Regions from separate parts of the Rhizobium sp. 10N427 genome, predicted to be linked through region 1. Evidence: predicted binding sites of a transcription regulator. Region 1 holds the regulator's gene; each other region holds the start of a gene.
What was found. The regulator LexA, encoded in region 1, represses DNA repair genes until DNA is damaged. The targets are predictions, from matches to a motif close to TGTTCNNNNTGTGTTCNG.
Positions count from the first base shown of each region.

Region 1 (5,874 bases):
CGGTGTTGACGGCGTCCAGCGTTTCCGTCAGCGAGCCGATCTGGTTGACCTTGACGAGGATCGAGTTGGCAACGCCCATCTTGATGCCGTCGCGCAGGCGGGCCGAATTGGTGACGAAGAGATCGTCGCCGACCAGCTGAACCTTCTTGCCAGCCAGATCGGTCAGGGCCTTCCAGCCGTCCCAATCGTCTTCAGCCATGCCGTCTTCGATCGAAATGATCGGATACTGGGCAGCGAGCTGCGCCAGGTATTCGGCCATGGCGCCCGGCTCCAGCGTGCGGCCCTCGCCTTCGAGAACGTACTTGCCGTCCTTGAAGAATTCGGTCGAGGCGCAGTCGAGGCCGAGATAGATGTCTTCGCCGGGCTTGTAGCCAGCCTTTTCGATCGACTTCATGATGAAATCGAGGGCTTCAGGCGCGCTTTTCAGACCGGGTGCGAAACCGCCTTCGTCGCCGACGTTGGTGTTGTGCCCCTGAGCCGAGAGTTCCTTCTTGAGGACGTGGAAGACTTCCGAACCCATACGGACGGCTTCACGGATCGAGTCGGCACCGACGGGCAGGATCATAAATTCCTGGAAGTCGATCGGATTGTCGGCATGAGCGCCGCCGTTGATGATGTTCATCATCGGAACCGGCAGCAGGTGGGCCGAAGCGCCACCGACATAACGGTAAAGCGGCAGGCCGGCAGCTTCAGCGGCAGCCTTGGCGACAGCGAGCGAAACGCCGAGGATAGCGTTGGCGCCAAGGCGCGACTTGTTCGGCGTGCCGTCCAGCTCGATCATGATGTTGTCGATCTGGATCTGGTTTTCGGCATCGATGCCGCCGATGGCGTCGAAGATTTCCGTATTGGCAGCTTCGACAGCCTTTTCGACACCCTTGCCGAGATAGCGCTTGCCGCCATCGCGAACTTCGACGGCTTCATGCGCGCCGGTCGAGGCACCCGACGGAACAGCCGCGCGGCCCATGCTGCCATCTTCCAGATAAACGTCGACCTCGACGGTGGGGTTGCCACGGCTATCGAGAATCTCGCGGGCGATGATATCGGTAATTGCAGTCATGGGTTTCTTCCTGCTCGGTGGGTGGGATAAATCGTTTGAAATCGTCTTAATCGAAGGCACGCAAATTACAATGGCCGTTTTTGAGCCGCCTAACATGCCTTCGTTTCCGGCCTCATTCGAGGCCTATTACAGGATCATGTCAGCCTTTTGAACGTCAGGCCGCTTTCGCGATCGCGTCGAAGGCGAGAAGCTTTTCGAGAAGCCGCGGCATGTCCTTCAGATAGACCATATTCGGGCCGTCGGACGGGGCGTTGTCCGGGTCTTCGTGGGTTTCGACAAAAACACCTGCGACACCGACTGCAACGGCTGCACGCGCCAGGGTCTCAACGAATTCGCGCTGACCACCGCTCGAGCCGCCCTGCCCGCCCGGCTGCTGCACGGAATGCGTGGCGTCGAAGATAACAGGGGCGCCGAGTGCGGCCATGATTGGCAGCGAGCGCATGTCCGATACCAGCGTGTTGTAACCGAAGGAGGCGCCGCGTTCGCAGAGCAGGATGTTCGGATTACCGCTGGCATTCAGCTTGGTGAGAACATTCTTCATGTCCCAGGGCGCCAGGAACTGGCCCTTCTTGACGTTGACGATCCGGCCGGTCTTGGCGGCGGCAACGAGAAGGTCGGTCTGGCGGCTGAGGAAGGCCGGGATCTGCAGGATGTCGGCGACGGAAGCCACCTGCTCGCACTGCTCTTCCGTGTGGATGTCGGTCAGAACGGGAAAGCCGAATTCCTTCTTCAGATCGGAGAAGACTTCAAGCGCCTTTTCAAGACCGATGCCGCGCTCGGCGGAAAGCGATGTGCGGTTCGCCTTGTCGAAAGACGACTTATAGACGAGGCCGATACCGAGCGACTTGCAGAGTTCGCTCAGAACACCGGCGACCATGAAAGCGTGGTCGCGGCTTTCCATCTGGCAAGGACCGGCGATCAGCGACAGCTTGCCCGTATTCGAAAAAGTAACGCGTCCAGCACTCTCGCCGGCGACGACTTCTGCATTGGTATTTGTCATTGGGTCTCCTCGAAGGCAAAGATTGCGCCTTGTCCCGGCGCCGGCTTCACCAGCAGACGATTGTTCATACTGACATGGGTGATCCCGTTAGCAGCCAAATGCGCCGCTGTCACGGCCAGATCACCGACCGAAAAGACGATTGCGCGCGCCCTGAGGCCGTTATCGGTGACAAGTGGCTCGGCATCGAAATAGGCCTCCATGCCCTCGTTCGAGAAGATGGAAAGTCTCCCGTTCGGCAATTCGAAGGATAGGCCGAGTGCCGCCTCCTTAGGCTCCACTCCACCGCTGGCCGTCTCCAGAAATTCGGCGAAGGCCTGCGGATCCTCAGCGCTCAGGGCAATCTCGCTGATGCCGGTGACGCCGTTTGCATGGGTTTCCAGTGCCTTGCGATCGGCCGGAAAGGCGTTGATCCGCTGGCAGGCGAAGAAGAAGACATCGGGTGCCCGGAGATCGGCGGCAAAGGCGAGCTTGAAGGCGCCTGTCGCCTGCGTTCCGTCGGGCATGACGATCGGCCGCGAGAATTCGACCATATCACCGCCGCTGAGCTGCGCGCCGTCATAGGAAGCCTTGTCCGCATCGGCATCATCGGTGCCGAAGACGATGGCTGAAAAACCATCATCGCCGCAGCGGAAGCGGAAGGCCTGATCGCGGGCGACGAAGCTGTTGCCCTTCGCGACTGCCGCGTCGCACTCCGCTTGGCTCGCGACACCGAGCGGTTCGAGATAGGTCTTGTCGGCCAAGAAGACGCAGGCATTCTCCGTTCCGAACGGATGACGGCCATCGGCCGCGACGGTGAAACCGAGACGCCCGAGTCGCTCGCGGGCAACGTCGATATGGGTCACGGGCAGTACCAGATGATCGAGCGGATGCGTCATGGCGGTTCCTCCGGTGAAGCCGGCAGAGATTTGCACGCCCTGCCCGGCAAAGCGCAAGCGTGGATCACCAATGCGGCAAATAAACTTTCAAAAACGACGAAAAATCATCGGAAGTTTTACCAATATTTAGGCACTTGCGGAACACATATGGAACATATAGTGTCCGTTCTGGCTTTGTTTCACGAATCTGGGGAAAGACTTCGATGCTGACGCGCAAACAACAGGAGCTTCTCCTCTTCATTCACGAGCGGATGAAGGAGTCCGGCGTACCGCCGTCCTTCGACGAGATGAAGGATGCGCTCGACCTGGCTTCCAAGTCGGGCATCCATCGCCTGATCACGGCTCTGGAAGAACGTGGCTTCATTCGCCGCCTACCGAACAGGGCGCGCGCACTCGAGGTCATCAAGCTTCCGGAAGCCTACAGCCCGAGCATTCAGCCGCGCCGCGGCTTCTCGCCGAGCGTCATCGAAGGCAGCCTTGGCAAGCCGCAGCCCGTCGCGCCGCCGAAGCCGGCGAACGAGGACAATCACACGTCGATCTCCGTGCCGGTCATGGGCCGGATCGCAGCCGGTGTGCCGATTTCGGCGATCCAGCAGAACACACACGACATCACTGTTCCCGCCGACATGCTCGGAAACGGTGAACATTATGCTCTTGAGGTCAAGGGCGACTCGATGATCGAGGCCGGCATCTTCGACGGCGATACGGTCATCATCCGCAACACCAATACCGCCAATGCCGGTGATATCGTCGTTGCTCTCGTCGATGACGAAGAGGCAACGCTGAAGCGCTTTCGCCGCAAGGGTGCATCCATTGCGCTCGAAGCTGCCAACCCGGCTTACGAAACCCGTATTTTCGGACCGGACCGCGTCAAGGTTCAGGGCAAGCTCGTTGGCCTTATCCGCCGCTATCACTGAGCGTCTCGCTTTCACCAAAAGTGCCGCTGCGCCAATCGTAGGCGCGGTGGCCGGTCCAGGGCCGGTCGAGACCCTCGAATGATGTGGTGATTTCGGCGATCCCATTGGGGAAACGAAGCTCGACAGCGCCTGTCTTCCGCAGTGTCTCCCCGGTGAAAAGCAGGGCGCCTGAGCGGCAGGTATCGAGGCGCAGGCGAACCGGTGTGACGACGATATCGGATATGTCGCAGGCTGGGCCAAGGAACGCCGCATTCTCGATCACGGTCAGGATCGAACCACTGTCGAGCTTCGCCGTACACCAGGCCTTTTTCACGCATGAGAAGCGCTCGCCCGTCGCACTGGCCTTGATCGCGTTCATGGTGTCGTTCTGCTGTGCCTCTGTCAGTTTCAGCCTTTCACCGCGCGGTGCGGTTGGAATATCCGGGAGCGCCGGGAACGCCGGTGACAAATGCTTATCGATCACCAGAGCGCGCCTCCATTGATCAAAGATAAAGCCCGGTGGCCGCTCGCGATTGGTGGCGAGGCCGTTGTCACTGACGATGCCCGCCATGCTCCCGTCCTCGGCAATCACGATTTTCGGCGGCGGAGGACCTCCCAACATCGCGGCGGCTGTCGTCGATGCCACCAAGATCGCGGTGCCTAGATGGCGCATGCGGCTGCGCAGCAAAGTCAGCAGCAGGAAACCTGTCACCGCCGCGGGAAAATACCAAGACGCCAGGCGCCCGACGCCGATATCGCCGCCCCATGAAGCAACCGTCCTGGCGATGGCGATCACCAGATCGAGCCCGAAGCCCGTCACCTGCCACGCCCATGCATCGAGGCCGAAGGGCATCAGCAGCATGGCAATGAGGCCGAACGGCATGATGATGAAGGAGATGATCGGCATGGCAGCGAGATTGGCTGGCAGGCCATAGGCCGTCAGCCGGTGGAAGTGCTCGACCGAGAACAACGCGGTCGAGAAGCCGCCGATGACGGAGGTCAGCAGAATGCCACCGAAGAACGCCGCGGCGGAAGACAGCATCCTGACTGCGCGAAACTTTGCGAAGGGCCGGTCGCGCACCGGCCTCTCCTTCCAGAGCGCATAGCCCGCGACGAGGGCCAGTGTCGCGGCGAAGGACATCTGGAAGCTTGGTCCCATGATCTCCAAGGGCGAGAGGACAATGATCACCAGCGCCGATAGGGCTACGTTGCGCAGACTGATCGACGGCCGGTCGAAGAAGACTGCGGCCAACATGATCGCCATCATGATGAAGGCGCGTTCGGCGGAGACGGCGAAGCCCGAGATCAGGAAATAGGCGGTGACGGCGGCAAGCGCACCGGCTGCGGCGATCTTCTTGACGGGATAGGCCTGGACGACAGCCGGAAACAGGCTGAGCACGCTGCGGAAGCCGACGAAGAAGATGCCTGCCGACAGCGCCATGTTGAGACCGGAAATGGCAATGATATGCGCAAGCCCGGATTGGCGCAGCGCCTCGGTCGTCTCGCTCGAAATGGCGCGGCGCTCGTCCGTGACGAGAGCGGCGGCGAAAGCGCCGGTGTCGCCAGGCAGGATACCTCTGATACGATCGCCGATGCCGCTTCTGAGGCGATAAAGCCATTCAAGCGCGCGATCCTGCATCGATCCGGGCCCGGGTTCGGCCGCCGGAACTACGGCAGGGGCACCATAAAAGAAACCGTTGCCACCGACGCCGTCGAAATAGGCACCGAACGAAAAGTCGTTGAGGCCGGGAAGAGCGGGGCCTGACGGCGGCGTCAGCCTTGCCCTGCCCTTCAGCCAAGCCCCGGTTTGGAACTCCGCTTTCTGGCCGCGCGCAATCACGATCACCTGCTCTGGCGGCCGTTTCAGCGCCGGGTTCTCCGTCGCCTTGAGCGCCAGCAGATACCGCCAGCCGCCGCGGCCATCGCTTTCCCGCCGCTCTACGCGGCCTGTCAGCGTTGTCGTTACCGCCGAATCGAGAACGACAGTACCGGCTCTCCAGGTCTCGAATTGTGCGGCGAGGATGCCAACAGCGATCAACATCATGG
Region 1 covers NZ_JBFTID010000020.1:37,437-43,310, reverse strand. Annotated here, with positions in the region: gene eno (phosphopyruvate hydratase) at 1-1,057, opposite strand, end outside; gene kdsA (3-deoxy-8-phosphooctulonate synthase) at 1,212-2,057, opposite strand; gene AC1DIJ_RS27880 (VOC family protein) at 2,054-2,932, opposite strand; gene lexA (transcriptional repressor LexA) at 3,136-3,849, shown strand; gene AC1DIJ_RS27870 (ComEC/Rec2 family competence protein) at 3,830-5,874, opposite strand, start outside.

Region 2 (5,874 bases), on a different contig from region 1:
ATCTGCATCTGATCGCCATAATAGGTGATCAGCTGGCGAAGGAAGGAAATCGGCAGCAGCGTGTTGCCGGTCTTCGATTCCTGCTCGAAAATAATCTGGGTCAATACCGAGTGGGTGATGTCATCGCCGGACTTGGCATCCTGGACCGTAAAGTCCTCGCCCTTCTTCACCATCTCCGCCAGGTCTTCCAGCGTCACGTAGGTGCTGGTGCCTGTGTTATAGAGTCGGCGATTGGCGTATTTCTTGATGACTATCTGACCCTCATTCTTCGCCATATCAGTCTCCTGAACCCCGTCTGATGATGTGGAAATTCCTCCAATATCGAATGTAGACGCAAAAGAACGCCGGTGACAATCTCTTTGTGCGATGCGGCAACCCCTTTTATTCCCGTCATATTTCGCGTCTTCGTAAGTACGGGCTAAAATTGCCATATGACGGTCTTGGCGTTTGACTCGGGCTAAAAGCTTTGCCAGTTTCGACCTATATAAAGTGCTGAAACGCGAGGAGGCTTTCCATGAGCAACACGTCCATCGTCATCGCCAGCGCAGCCCGCACAGCGGTCGGCTCTTTCAATGGCGCCTTTGCCACAGTCCCTGCACACGAACTCGGAGCAACGGCCATCAAGGGTGCGCTGGAGCGCGCCGGCGTCGATGCCGCAGAGGTGGACGAGGTCATTCTCGGCCAGGTCCTGCAGGCTGGTGAGGGTCAGAACCCGGCGCGTCAGGCAGCGATGAAGGCGGGTGTTCCCAAGGAAGCAACGGCCTGGAGTGTCAATCAGCTGTGCGGTTCCGGATTGCGCGCTGTTGCGCTCGGCATGCAGCAGATCGCAACCGGGGATGCAAAGATCATTGTCGCCGGCGGCCAGGAATCGATGTCGATGGCGCCGCACGCTGCGCATCTTCGCGGTGGCACCAAGATGGGCGACATGAAGATGATCGATACGATGATCAAGGACGGCCTTACAGACGCCTTCTACGGTTATCACATGGGGATCACGGCGGAAAACATCGCCCGCCAGTGGCAGCTTTCGCGCGACGAGCAGGACCAGTTCGCTGTTTCCTCGCAGAACAAGGCGGAGGCCGCGCAGAAGGCCGGCCGCTTCAAGGATGAGATTGTTCCTTTCGTCATCCAGGGCCGCAAGGGTGACGTGACCGTTGATGCCGACGAGTATATCCGCCACGGCGCAACGATCGAAGCGATGACCAAGCTTCGCCCGGCTTTCGACAAGGACGGGACGGTAACTGCCGCCAATGCATCTGGTCTCAACGACGGCGCTGCTGCAGCGGTTCTGATGACTGAAGCTGAAGCTTCGCGCCGCGGTATCCAACCGCTCGTGCGCATCGTTTCCTGGGCAACCGCGGGTGTCGACCCGCAGGTCATGGGCACAGGCCCGATCCCGGCATCGCGCAAGGCGCTCGAGAAAGCAGGCTGGTCGGTCGGCGATCTCGATCTGGTGGAGGCCAACGAGGCCTTCGCGGCACAGGCCTGTGCCGTCAACCGTGATCTCGGCTGGGATCCGGCGATCGTCAACGTCAATGGTGGCGCAATTGCCATCGGCCATCCGATCGGTGCGTCCGGTGCCCGCGTTCTGAACACGCTGGTTTTCGAAATGAAGCGCCGCGGCGCGAAGAAGGGATTGGCAACACTCTGCATCGGCGGCGGCATGGGCGTCGCGATGTGCCTGGAAGCACTTTAAATAGCATGCGATCCATGCCTTAATGGCATTGATCGAAAGTGATAATAGGGGAGCGAAACATGAGCAGAGTGGCTTTGGTCACCGGTGGCACACGTGGCATCGGTGCAGCAATTTCGGTGGCGCTCAAGAACGCCGGTTACAAGGTGGCGGCGAACTACGCCGGCAACGACGAGAAGGCCAAGGCCTTTCATGACCTCACCGGTGTCCCGGTCTTCAAGTGGGATGTTTCCGACTATGCTGCTTGCGGCGAGGGCATCGCCAAGGTGGAGGCCGAGCTCGGCCCCATCGACGTGCTGATCAATAACGCCGGTATCACCCGCGACGCGATGTTTCACAAGATGACCCCGCAGCAGTGGCATGAGGTCGTCAACACCAACCTCACCGGCCTCTTTAACATGACCCATCAGGTCTGGGGCGGCATGCGTGACCGCAGCTTCGGCCGTATCGTCAATATCTCGTCGATCAATGGCCAGAAAGGCCAGATGGGGCAGGTCAACTATTCCGCCGCCAAGGCCGGCGATCTCGGCTTCACCAAGGCGCTGGCGCAGGAGGGTGCTGCGAAGAACATCACGGTCAACGCCGTCTGCCCCGGTTATATCGGCACGGAGATGGTTCTGGCGGTTCCTGAAAAGGTGCTGAACGAGCGGATCATTCCGCAGATCCCGGTTGGCCGTCTTGGCGAACCTGAAGAGATCGCGCGCTGTGTGGTGTTCCTGGCCTCGGATGACGCTGGGTTCATCACCGGCTCGACGCTCACGGCGAATGGCGGACAGTTTTTCGTCTAGAAGCGCCGAGGTTCCGGGAGTTCACTCACCGGGATCTAGCGCAAACGGTTGAAACAAAAACGGGCGCCAAGGCGCCCGTTTTCAAAAGATCAGTCTATTGTTAGCAGCGAACGCGGCGCGTTGAGCCGTTCGAGTAGGCAACGTAGCAACCGTAGCGGTCACGATAGACGCGCTGGCCCGAATAGCGGCCATTGCGCTGATCGACCGAGTTACCGACTGCAGCGCCAACCAGGCCGCCTGCAACGGCGCCGACGGCTGCGCCGCCCCAGCTGTTGGAAACCGCACCGCCAATAAGGGCGCCAGAGCCAGCGCCGATTGCGGTGCCCTGCTCAGTTGCCGTGCACGATGCAAGCGCACCCACGAGTGCTGCAACGAGAACAACCTTCTTCATCATGACTTACAACTCCCCAGTTACATGGCCTTTAGATGCGGCCCATCAGGACAAGGATAATGATAATGACGAGAACTAGCCCCAAACCGCCAGAAGGTCCATAGCCCCAAGCGCGGCTGTAACCCCAATTCGGCAGAGCGCCGATCAAAAGCAGAATAAGGATAATAAGAAGTATCGTACTGAGCATGTTTTCTGTCCTTCAACTCACCGCGAGTTACGAATGGACAATAAACACGGTAGCCGGGTTTTTGTTCCCGGCTAAACTTATGTGCGTGCAATTTCAGGATGGAGTTTTCTTGATGGTGCCGGAACTTATATTCTGCGGGACGGCATAAACGCGTCAGGCTCAAAAAGGTTCCGTTGTTCCGCAGAAAATTTTAACGAAACATCAAACTCAGGGCGGAAAGTGTTAATGGCGCCCGATTTTCAATGCTGATCCTGCAATCAAGGAGGCTGCATATAGCGCCCGTTCGCGCAGTTCATCAATATGCAGTGGCGAACAAAAGCGGAATTTGCGGCTGTCGGCGATTCGTCTGTGATTCGTTCCGGCTTTGACCCGAAGGTTAATTCTGTGGTTTTCGGGGTTTTCCGTCTTTGCGGTTGACGCTGGATGAAAAGAGGCCGTCCAAGACCGCCTGCTGCAAATTGCCGGATTCCGGTGATTCAGCATCTAGTGGGAAAAGCTGATTCAAAACCAATACTTAGCCGTGAACAAAAGCTGAATCACCGCGAGTCTGCGATTCGTCGCTGATTCGTTCTCAAGCTGTTCCGAATCTCAAAACAGAGGCTTAGCGCCGCTTGTTGAATCAAATTAGCAGCGCATTCGCATCATCCGGCTCTTGCGTTTGCCGGTTGCCCTGTCCATGTGTTGTCTGCTGACTTGACCCTGGGGCTCCCCGCCTCACTTGCATGGACCATGACACTGAATTCGCAGCCGATGATACTGAGTGGGCGCGGTGTGACCGCGGTGCTCGGGCCGACCAATACCGGCAAGACGCATTACGCCATCGAGCGCATGGTCGCGCATGGCACCGGCGTGATCGGTCTGCCGCTGCGCCTTCTGGCGCGCGAGGTCTATAGCCGGGTCGTCGAGAGGGTCGGTGTGCAGAACGTGGCATTGGTCACCGGCGAGGAAAAGATATCGCCGCCGCATGCGCGCTTCTCGGTCTGCACTGTCGAGGCGATGCCGCGCGAAACCAAGGCGGCCTTCGTCGCGATCGACGAAGTGCAGCTCGCTGGAGATCTTGAGCGCGGGCACATCTTCACCGATCGCATCCTGCATCTGCGCGGCCGCGACGAGACGCTGCTGCTCGGCGCCGGCACGATGCGCCCCATTCTCCAGCAGCTACTGCCCGGAATTACCGTCATCGAGAGGCCGAGACTGTCGCAGCTGCTCTATGCCGGGCAGAAGAAGATTACCCGGCTGCCGCAGCGCTCGGCGATCGTCGCCTTCTCGGCTGACGAAGTTTACGCGATCGCCGAACTGATCCGGCGCCAACGCGGTGGTGCGGCCGTTGTCCTTGGTGCGCTCAGCCCGCGGACGCGCAATGCCCAGGTGGCGCTCTATCAGGCGGGCGATGTCGAATATCTGGTCGCCACCGATGCGATCGGCATGGGGCTCAATCTCGACGTCGATCATGTCGCCTTCGCGCAAGACCGGAAATTCGACGGCTACCAGTTCCGCAATCTCAATCCCGCAGAACTTGGCCAGATCGCCGGGCGTGCCGGCCGCCATGTTCGCGATGGCACCTTCGGCGTCACCGGGCAGGTCGCGCCTTTTGGTGATGAACTGGTGCAGCGGATCGAGGCGCACGAGTTCGACAACGTCAAGGTTCTGCAGTGGCGGACCAAGGAATTCGACTTCGCCTCGATACAATCGCTGCGCGCAAGCCTGGAAAAGCCACCGAGCGTCCAGGGGCTGACGCGATCCCTGCCTTCGGTCGATCAGCAGGCGCTGGAACATCTTTCGCGCTATCCGGAAATTATTGATCTTGCGACCAAGCCGGAAAGGGTTGAAAAGCTATGGGAAGCTTGTGCGCTGCCCGATTACCGGCGCATCGCACCGGCCCAGCATGCCGATCTGATCTCGACCCTCTTTTCTGATCTCGTCCGCCGTGGCACGGTGAACGAAGATTTCCTCGCGGAGCAGGTGCATCGTGCGGACCGGACGGACGGTGAAATCGACACGCTTTCGGCGCGAATCGCGCAGATAAGAACCTGGACCTATGTGTCGAACCGGCCCGGTTGGCTTGCCGATCCGACACACTGGCAGGAAAAGACGCGGGAAATCGAAGATCGATTGTCCGATGCGTTACATGAAAGGTTGACGAAACGCTTTGTTGATCGCAGGACATCTGTGCTCATGAAGCGCCTGAGAGAGAATGCGATGCTGGAAGCTGAAATCAGTGTGAATGGTGATGTCTTCGTGGAGGGACATCATGTGGGTCAGTTGAGCGGTTTCCGCTTCACGCCCATCGGTGGAACGGATGGACCGGACGCCAAGGCCGTACAGGCTGCTTCACAAAAGGCGCTTGCTCTGGAATTCGAAGCGCGCGCTGCGCGCATGCATGCTGCCGGCAATGGCGATCTGGCGATCAGTGCCGATGGCCTTGTGCGCTGGCTCGGCGATCCCGTGGCGCGGCTTTCGGGCAGCGACCACATCATGCGGCCGCGGGTGATCCTGCTTGCTGACGAGCAGTTGACCGGAAATGCGCGCGATCATGTCGCCGCCCGCGTCGAGCGCTTCGTCAATCATCATATCAGCACGGTGCTTAAGCCGCTTGACGATCTGTCGCGCGCCGAAGACCTGCAGGGCCTGGCAAAGGGTCTGGCGTTCCAGCTCGTCGAGAATCTCGGCGTACTGTTCCGCCGCGACGTCGCCGACGACGTCAAGTCGCTGGATCAGGATGGCCGTGCCTCAATGCGCCGCTACGGCGTGCGGTTTGGCGCTTACCACATCTTCGTTCCGGCACTTCTGAAGCCGGCGCCCGCTGAATTGATCA
Region 2 covers NZ_JBFTID010000003.1:185,053-190,926, forward strand. Annotated here, with positions in the region: gene phaR (polyhydroxyalkanoate synthesis repressor PhaR) at 1-275, opposite strand, end outside; gene AC1DIJ_RS08355 (acetyl-CoA C-acetyltransferase) at 515-1,696, shown strand; gene phbB (beta-ketoacyl-ACP reductase) at 1,756-2,481, shown strand; gene AC1DIJ_RS08365 (YMGG-like glycine zipper-containing protein) at 2,582-2,875, opposite strand; gene AC1DIJ_RS08370 (DUF3309 family protein) at 2,904-3,059, opposite strand; gene AC1DIJ_RS08375 (helicase-related protein) at 3,789-5,874, shown strand, end outside.
Region 2: a site for LexA is predicted at 3,626-3,643, ahead of AC1DIJ_RS08375 (helicase-related protein). Genes of this name have one in related genera too.

Region 3 (5,874 bases), on a different contig from region 1:
ACGTCGATAACCAGCATGCGGCGCGGGACGCCGATCTGGATTGCGGCAAGGCCGATACCAGGGGCGTCGTACATGGTCTCCAGCATATCGTCGGCGAGACGCTTCAGCTCGTCATCGACGCGCTCGATCGGCTTGGAAGCCTGGCGGAGAACGGGATCGGGAAGGATGATAAGTGGCTTGATGGTCATGGCGTTCCCATAACCTATCTTTTTAAGCGAGGGAATTATCCCGGAAGTGCCGGAGGCGCTTTTTTATGCGCACCTCCGGAAAATCGCCGTATTCGTCTCAGGCTGCACGGCGGCTGGGAGCGCTGCTGCGCATTTCTATCCGAGTACCGAAGCGCTGCAGCAGCTCCATAAGATTGCTGACTTCGCCGCGCAGACGGCGAGTCTCGGCCGAGGTGTGCTCGACCATGCCGGAATTCTGCTGGGTGATCGTATCCATGTTGCGGATGGCAACGCTGACCTCGTTTACGCCAGTCGCCTGGTCGCGAGCGGCGGCGGCGATTTCAGCAACAACATGATTGATCATGTCGATGCGGCTGATCATGTCGCCCAGTGCTTCGCCGGTGCTGCTGACGATGCCGACGCCCTGGTCCACCTGCGCAGAGCTCTGCGAGATCAGGTTCTTGATCTCTTTTGCCGCTTCTGCAGTGCGCTGGGCAAGCTGGCGAACTTCCTGGGCGACGACCGCGAAGCCCTTGCCTGCCTCGCCTGCGCGTGCCGCTTCGACACCGGCATTCAGCGCCAGAAGATTGGTCTGGAAGGCGATTTCGTCGATGACGCCGATGATCTTGGCGATTTCATCCGACGACTTCTCGATACCGGCCATGGCGGAAACGGCGCTGTTCACAAGCTCGCCGGAATTCTTCGCACGCTGCTGCGTTTCGCGCACCGCATCCGAGGCCTTCTCGGCATTGGCGGCGGTCAGCCCGACGCTGACGGAGAGCTGCTGGAGCGCCGCCGAGCTCTCTTCGACGCCGGCAGCCTGCTGCGCGGTACGAAGCGCCAGATCGTCGGCAGCCTTGGAGATCGTGTCCGTGCCGCGCAGGATTTCAGCCGAGCTGCTGCGAACCGAGCCGAATGACGTGCGCAGCGCGGCGACGGCGCGATTGTAGTCGTCGGCCATATGCTTGAAATTGCCCGGAAGGTCGGTGGGTAGCTTGGCATCGAGGTCGCCGGCGGAGAGCGCTTCCAGGCCACGGCGCAGATGATCGAGCGCCATCGCCTGGTCGGATTCCGCCTTGGCGCGGTCCTCCTCCAGCTTGCGGCGCTTTTCTTCCAATGCCTCGAGATAGACGGAGATCGAATAGTCCATGTCCAGCATCCCTGCCTTGATGACGGCGGAAAGCTTCTCGGCCAGTACCTTGCCCTGCTGGCGGCCGAACATCGACGGCCATTGCTTGTCCATGATGCCCTTAACGAGCTCGGACATGACGATCGCGTAGCCACCGATATACCACCGCGGCTCCAGGCCGATGCGGGCGTGAGTGCGGCCGACTGCGGTGACGCCCTTCACGTAGGTTTCGTCGAAATTGCCACCAGCCAGATTGGCCCAATGGTTCTCCTGCGCCTTCTTGGCATGGCCCATATGGGATTTGTCGGAGAAGAAGCTGGCAACGGCCGGGGTCTTGGCGATCTTCTGATAGAATTTGTCAAGCGCACCGCCGACCAGCAAGCTGATGACAGGCCGGATCTCGCTCATCGTCTTGCGGGCAGCATCGTCGAGCTCGATGAAGTCGAGGCGCTGCTTGAGGTCGGATTGCGATTGCTGGCTGCTCATGATGTTCTCTGTCTGCGCGATGCGCGGTAAGGATCTGTTTCGGCAGAGACATTTCTAAAATATGGTTGAGCAATCGTTAAGCATGGCCACGATTTGTCGTCCCTCTCCCAAAGTGGACTGCGGCCTTTTGATCATACCAAAGCTACCTGTGGATTCGTTCACGTTTTGATCTGGTCAATGATTTGAAGTTTGCTATGGTGGCCGGATGAACAATTCTGCCGACTCGCTCACCATCTCGCTTGCCGCCGTCAATCCGGCCATTCTCGCCATCGCAGGCGGCGCCATCGCCGCGATGGTCGTCGTCCTCGTGTTCTTGCTGTTCAGAAGCAGCAACTTGCGGCGCGAGCAGAATGAGGAAGCCGCGATCCGATCGGCGGAAGCCGATATGCGCATGTCGGAGCTTCTGAAAATCCAGGCGGAGATGCAGGGCCGCATTTCGACCATGGCGGAAGTGTTCGGCACGCGGCAGGCAGAGCTCAATCAGGCGATCAACCAGCGTCTGGACGGTATGTCGCAGCGGGTCAGCCACACGATCACCGAACAGACAAAATCGACTCACGAAAACCTGCAGAAGCTGCAGGAGCGGTTGGCCGTCATCGACGTCGCCCAGAACAACATCCAGATGCTGGCCAAGGACGTCGTCGGCCTCCAGGCGATCCTTTCCAACAAGCAGACACGCGGTGCCTTCGGGCAATCGCGAATGGAGACGATCGTCGCCGACGGACTGCCGATGGGCGCCTACGCCTTCCAGCAGACGCTTTCCAACGGCTCCCGGCCGGACTGCACCGTAAAGATGCCGAATGGCGCACCGCCGCTCGTCATCGACGCCAAGTTTCCGCTCGAAGCCTGGAACGCCATTCGCGACGCCGGCGGCCCGGATGCCACCAAGATCGCCTCCCAGCAGTTCCGGCGCGATATGGAAGTGCATATTCGCGATATCTCGGAAAAGTATCTGATCCAGGGCGAAACCCAGGACACTGCCTTCATGTTCGTGCCCTCAGAATCAATCTTTGCCGAGGTCCACGAGAATTTCGAGCCGATCATCCAGAAGGCGCATCGCGCCCGGATTGTCATCGTGTCTCCTTCCCTGCTGATGCTGTCGATCCAGGTGATCCAGGCGGTTCTCAAGGATCAGCGTATGCGCGCACAGGCGCACGTCATTCAGGGTGAAGTCGCAAACCTCATGGACGATCTCGGCCGCCTCGATGAGCGTGTGCGCAAGCTGCAAGGGCATTTCGCCATGGCGCAAAAGGATGTCGACATGATCGTCACCTCCGCCGACAAGCTGACCAAGCGTGGCTCGAAGATCGAGGCTCTCGAATTCGAAGCGACGGGCGATACCGGCAAACCGGAGCGCGAAGACCAGCCAGCTGCGAAATCGGTCGAGAGCCGGACAGGCCTTCTCAAGCTCAGGGTGGTTGACGAGGAGTGAGCCCTTCGGGCAGTGTCGCGCCAATTAAAGGACGGGACATCTACCATGATCACTGTGTTCGGCTCCATCAACATGGACCTCATCGCCACCACCGCGCGCCTGCCGAAGCCGGGCGAAACGGTGGCTGGAACAGGATTTGCGACTGCTGCCGGCGGCAAGGGTGCCAACCAGGCTCTTGCTGCGCGCCGTGCAGGCAGCACCGTGAGCATGGCCGGCGCAGTCGGCAAGGATGAGTTCGCCGCCCCCGCGATCGCGCTTCTTAGCGATGCCGGTACCGGACTTTCCAAGGTCAATCATGTAGACGGCCCAACCGGCACCGCGCTGATCCTCGTGGGCGGCGACGGCGAAAACATGATCGCGGTCGTTCCCGGCGCCAATGGCACCGTCAGCCCCGATGACGCAGAGGCCGCGGTTGCGGCAATGGAACCCAAAGATATTCTCATGCTGCAGCTCGAGGTTCCCCCGGCCGCCGTCGAGAAGGCTCTTGATGCGGCCCGCAAGAAGGGCATCCGCAGCGTACTCAATCTCGCACCGCTGATTGCCGACGCACCACGCCTTGGGCGGCTGGCAGATATCGTCATCGCCAACGAGACGGAATTCGAGCTTCTGGCCGGACAAGAAGGCATGACCGCTGGCGATCGCGAGGCCGCCTTGAAGCGCCTTCACGGCGAAACCGGACAGACGCTGATCGTCACACTTGGCGCCGATGGCGTCATTGCCATTCGCGATGGCGAGCTCGTCCGGGCGAAAGGACTGAAGATTGAGCCTGTCGATACCGTCGGTGCCGGCGACACCTTCTGCGGCTATTTCGCCGCAAGCCTCGACGACGGTCTCGATTTCGAGACGTCACTGCGCCGCGCCGCCGTTGCCGGATCCCTTGCCTGCCTCAAGGCGGGAGCCCAGCCGTCGATCCCGCTCAGCGCCGAAGTCGCAAACAAGCTATAGACTTTTCTGTTTCCGAAACACTTCACGAAAACCCTCTGCCGCCAAGGCAATTCAGGGGCTCAATTCGTACAGTTTCATTCAAATTTAAGAGATTTCTGGCGATCTTTCCGGCGATCGTCAGGCTTCAATTTTAACGGCGCCTGGACTTTTGCACGGCTGCTCCATGACGGCGCGGCTCACCCTCGCCTGTGCCGGAAATGTTCGTCCGGCAAGTCGCCCCGCCGAGGCACCATGTTCATCTTCCGCATGAAGTCGCTTGCCGCAAAGCTCATTGTCATCACCGGCGTCGCCATCGCGCTCGTCCTTTTTGTATCAAACTTTTTCCTCATCGATCAGACGCGCAGCCGCGTGCAGACGCTGACGATGGACCAGGCGAATCTTGAGGCAAAAGCTATTGCCAACGAAATCGCCGCCAATGTCGGCGAACTGGCGAGTGCTGCGCGCTCCATGTCCGGCGTTGTCGGCCGCGGCCACGAAGGTGGCAACTTCGACCGCAAGGGCATCATCAATGTCCTGAAGGCCAATCTCGAGAAGAACGCCTTCGCGTTCGGCAGCTGGTTCTGCGAACAGCTCGGCGCCTTTGACGGCAAGACCACCGAGATTGCCGACAAGCTCGACGAGGGCACCAACAAGGCTGGCGCTTTCACGCCTTACTGGTCGAAGACCAAGGATGGCGCGATCCAGTTCTCGACCTTCGACAACGACTATACGGCCGAATGGTGGAAGCTCGCTGCCGAAAGCGGCAAGGGTGCCATCACCACGCCTTACCTTGCTGAAGGCACGGATGTCCCGACGCTGCTGACCTCGATCGCTTATCCCGTCGTTTCCGGCGGCAAGATGATCGGTGTCGAAGGCGTCGATATCTCGCTGAAATCGCTGACCGACAAGCTGCAGGCCCTGCATCCTTTCGGCTCCGGCCGTGTGACGCTGGTTGCCCAGAACGGCAACTGGATCGTCGCGCCGACGAAGGAGCTGATGTCGAAGCCCTACGGCGATGCTGAGGGTTCGGCCCAGGTCAAGTCCGCCCTGAGCTCGATGACGCCTGGCGTTGTCAAGAATCTTTCGCTCGACGGCTATGAGCCCTTCGATCGCGTCGTCTATCCCTTCGCCGTTCCCGATCTCAACGCCACCTGGGTCGTACTCGTGGACGTGCCCCACAGCGCCATCAATGCTCCGGTGCAGGATCAGACCTTCATGATGATCATCGGCGGCATCGTGGTGCTCGGCGCCGTGATGCTGGCCCTCTATTTCGCCGTCCGCTCTCTCGTGCAGAAGCCGCTCGGCCAGCTGGTCGCCGGCGTCAAGAAGCTCAGCGATGGCCAATACGAGCAGCCCGTGGCCGGTCAGGAGCGCGCCGATGAAATCGGTTCGGTCGCCAAGGCACTGGAAGGCTTCCGCTTTGCGCTTGCCGATACGCGCCGCCTCGAATCCGAGGCCGACAGCCAGCGCAGTGCCGCTGAGTCCGAACGCAGCCGCTCCGAAAGCGAGCGCCAGCAGTCGGTCGCGCTCCAGCGCCAGATCGTTGCCATCGTCGGTGCCGGTCTCTCCGAATTGTCGCAGGGCAATCTCGGCCACCGGATCAACGACGAGTTCCCTGGCGAATATGCAAAGCTGAAGCAGGACTTCAACGCTGCACTCGCCAGCCTCGAGGAAACGATCAACACGATGAACCTCAGCGTCGGCAACATCGGCTCCGGCACCAGCGAGATCAGCAA
Region 3 covers NZ_JBFTID010000004.1:105,120-110,993, forward strand. Annotated here, with positions in the region: gene def (peptide deformylase) at 1-188, opposite strand, end outside; gene AC1DIJ_RS10270 (globin-coupled sensor protein) at 286-1,782, opposite strand; gene AC1DIJ_RS10275 (DNA recombination protein RmuC) at 1,988-3,214, shown strand; gene AC1DIJ_RS10280 (ribokinase) at 3,260-4,159, shown strand; gene AC1DIJ_RS10285 (methyl-accepting chemotaxis protein) at 4,391-5,874, shown strand, end outside.
Region 3: a site for LexA is predicted at 1,938-1,955, ahead of AC1DIJ_RS10275 (DNA recombination protein RmuC). Genes of this name have one in related genera too.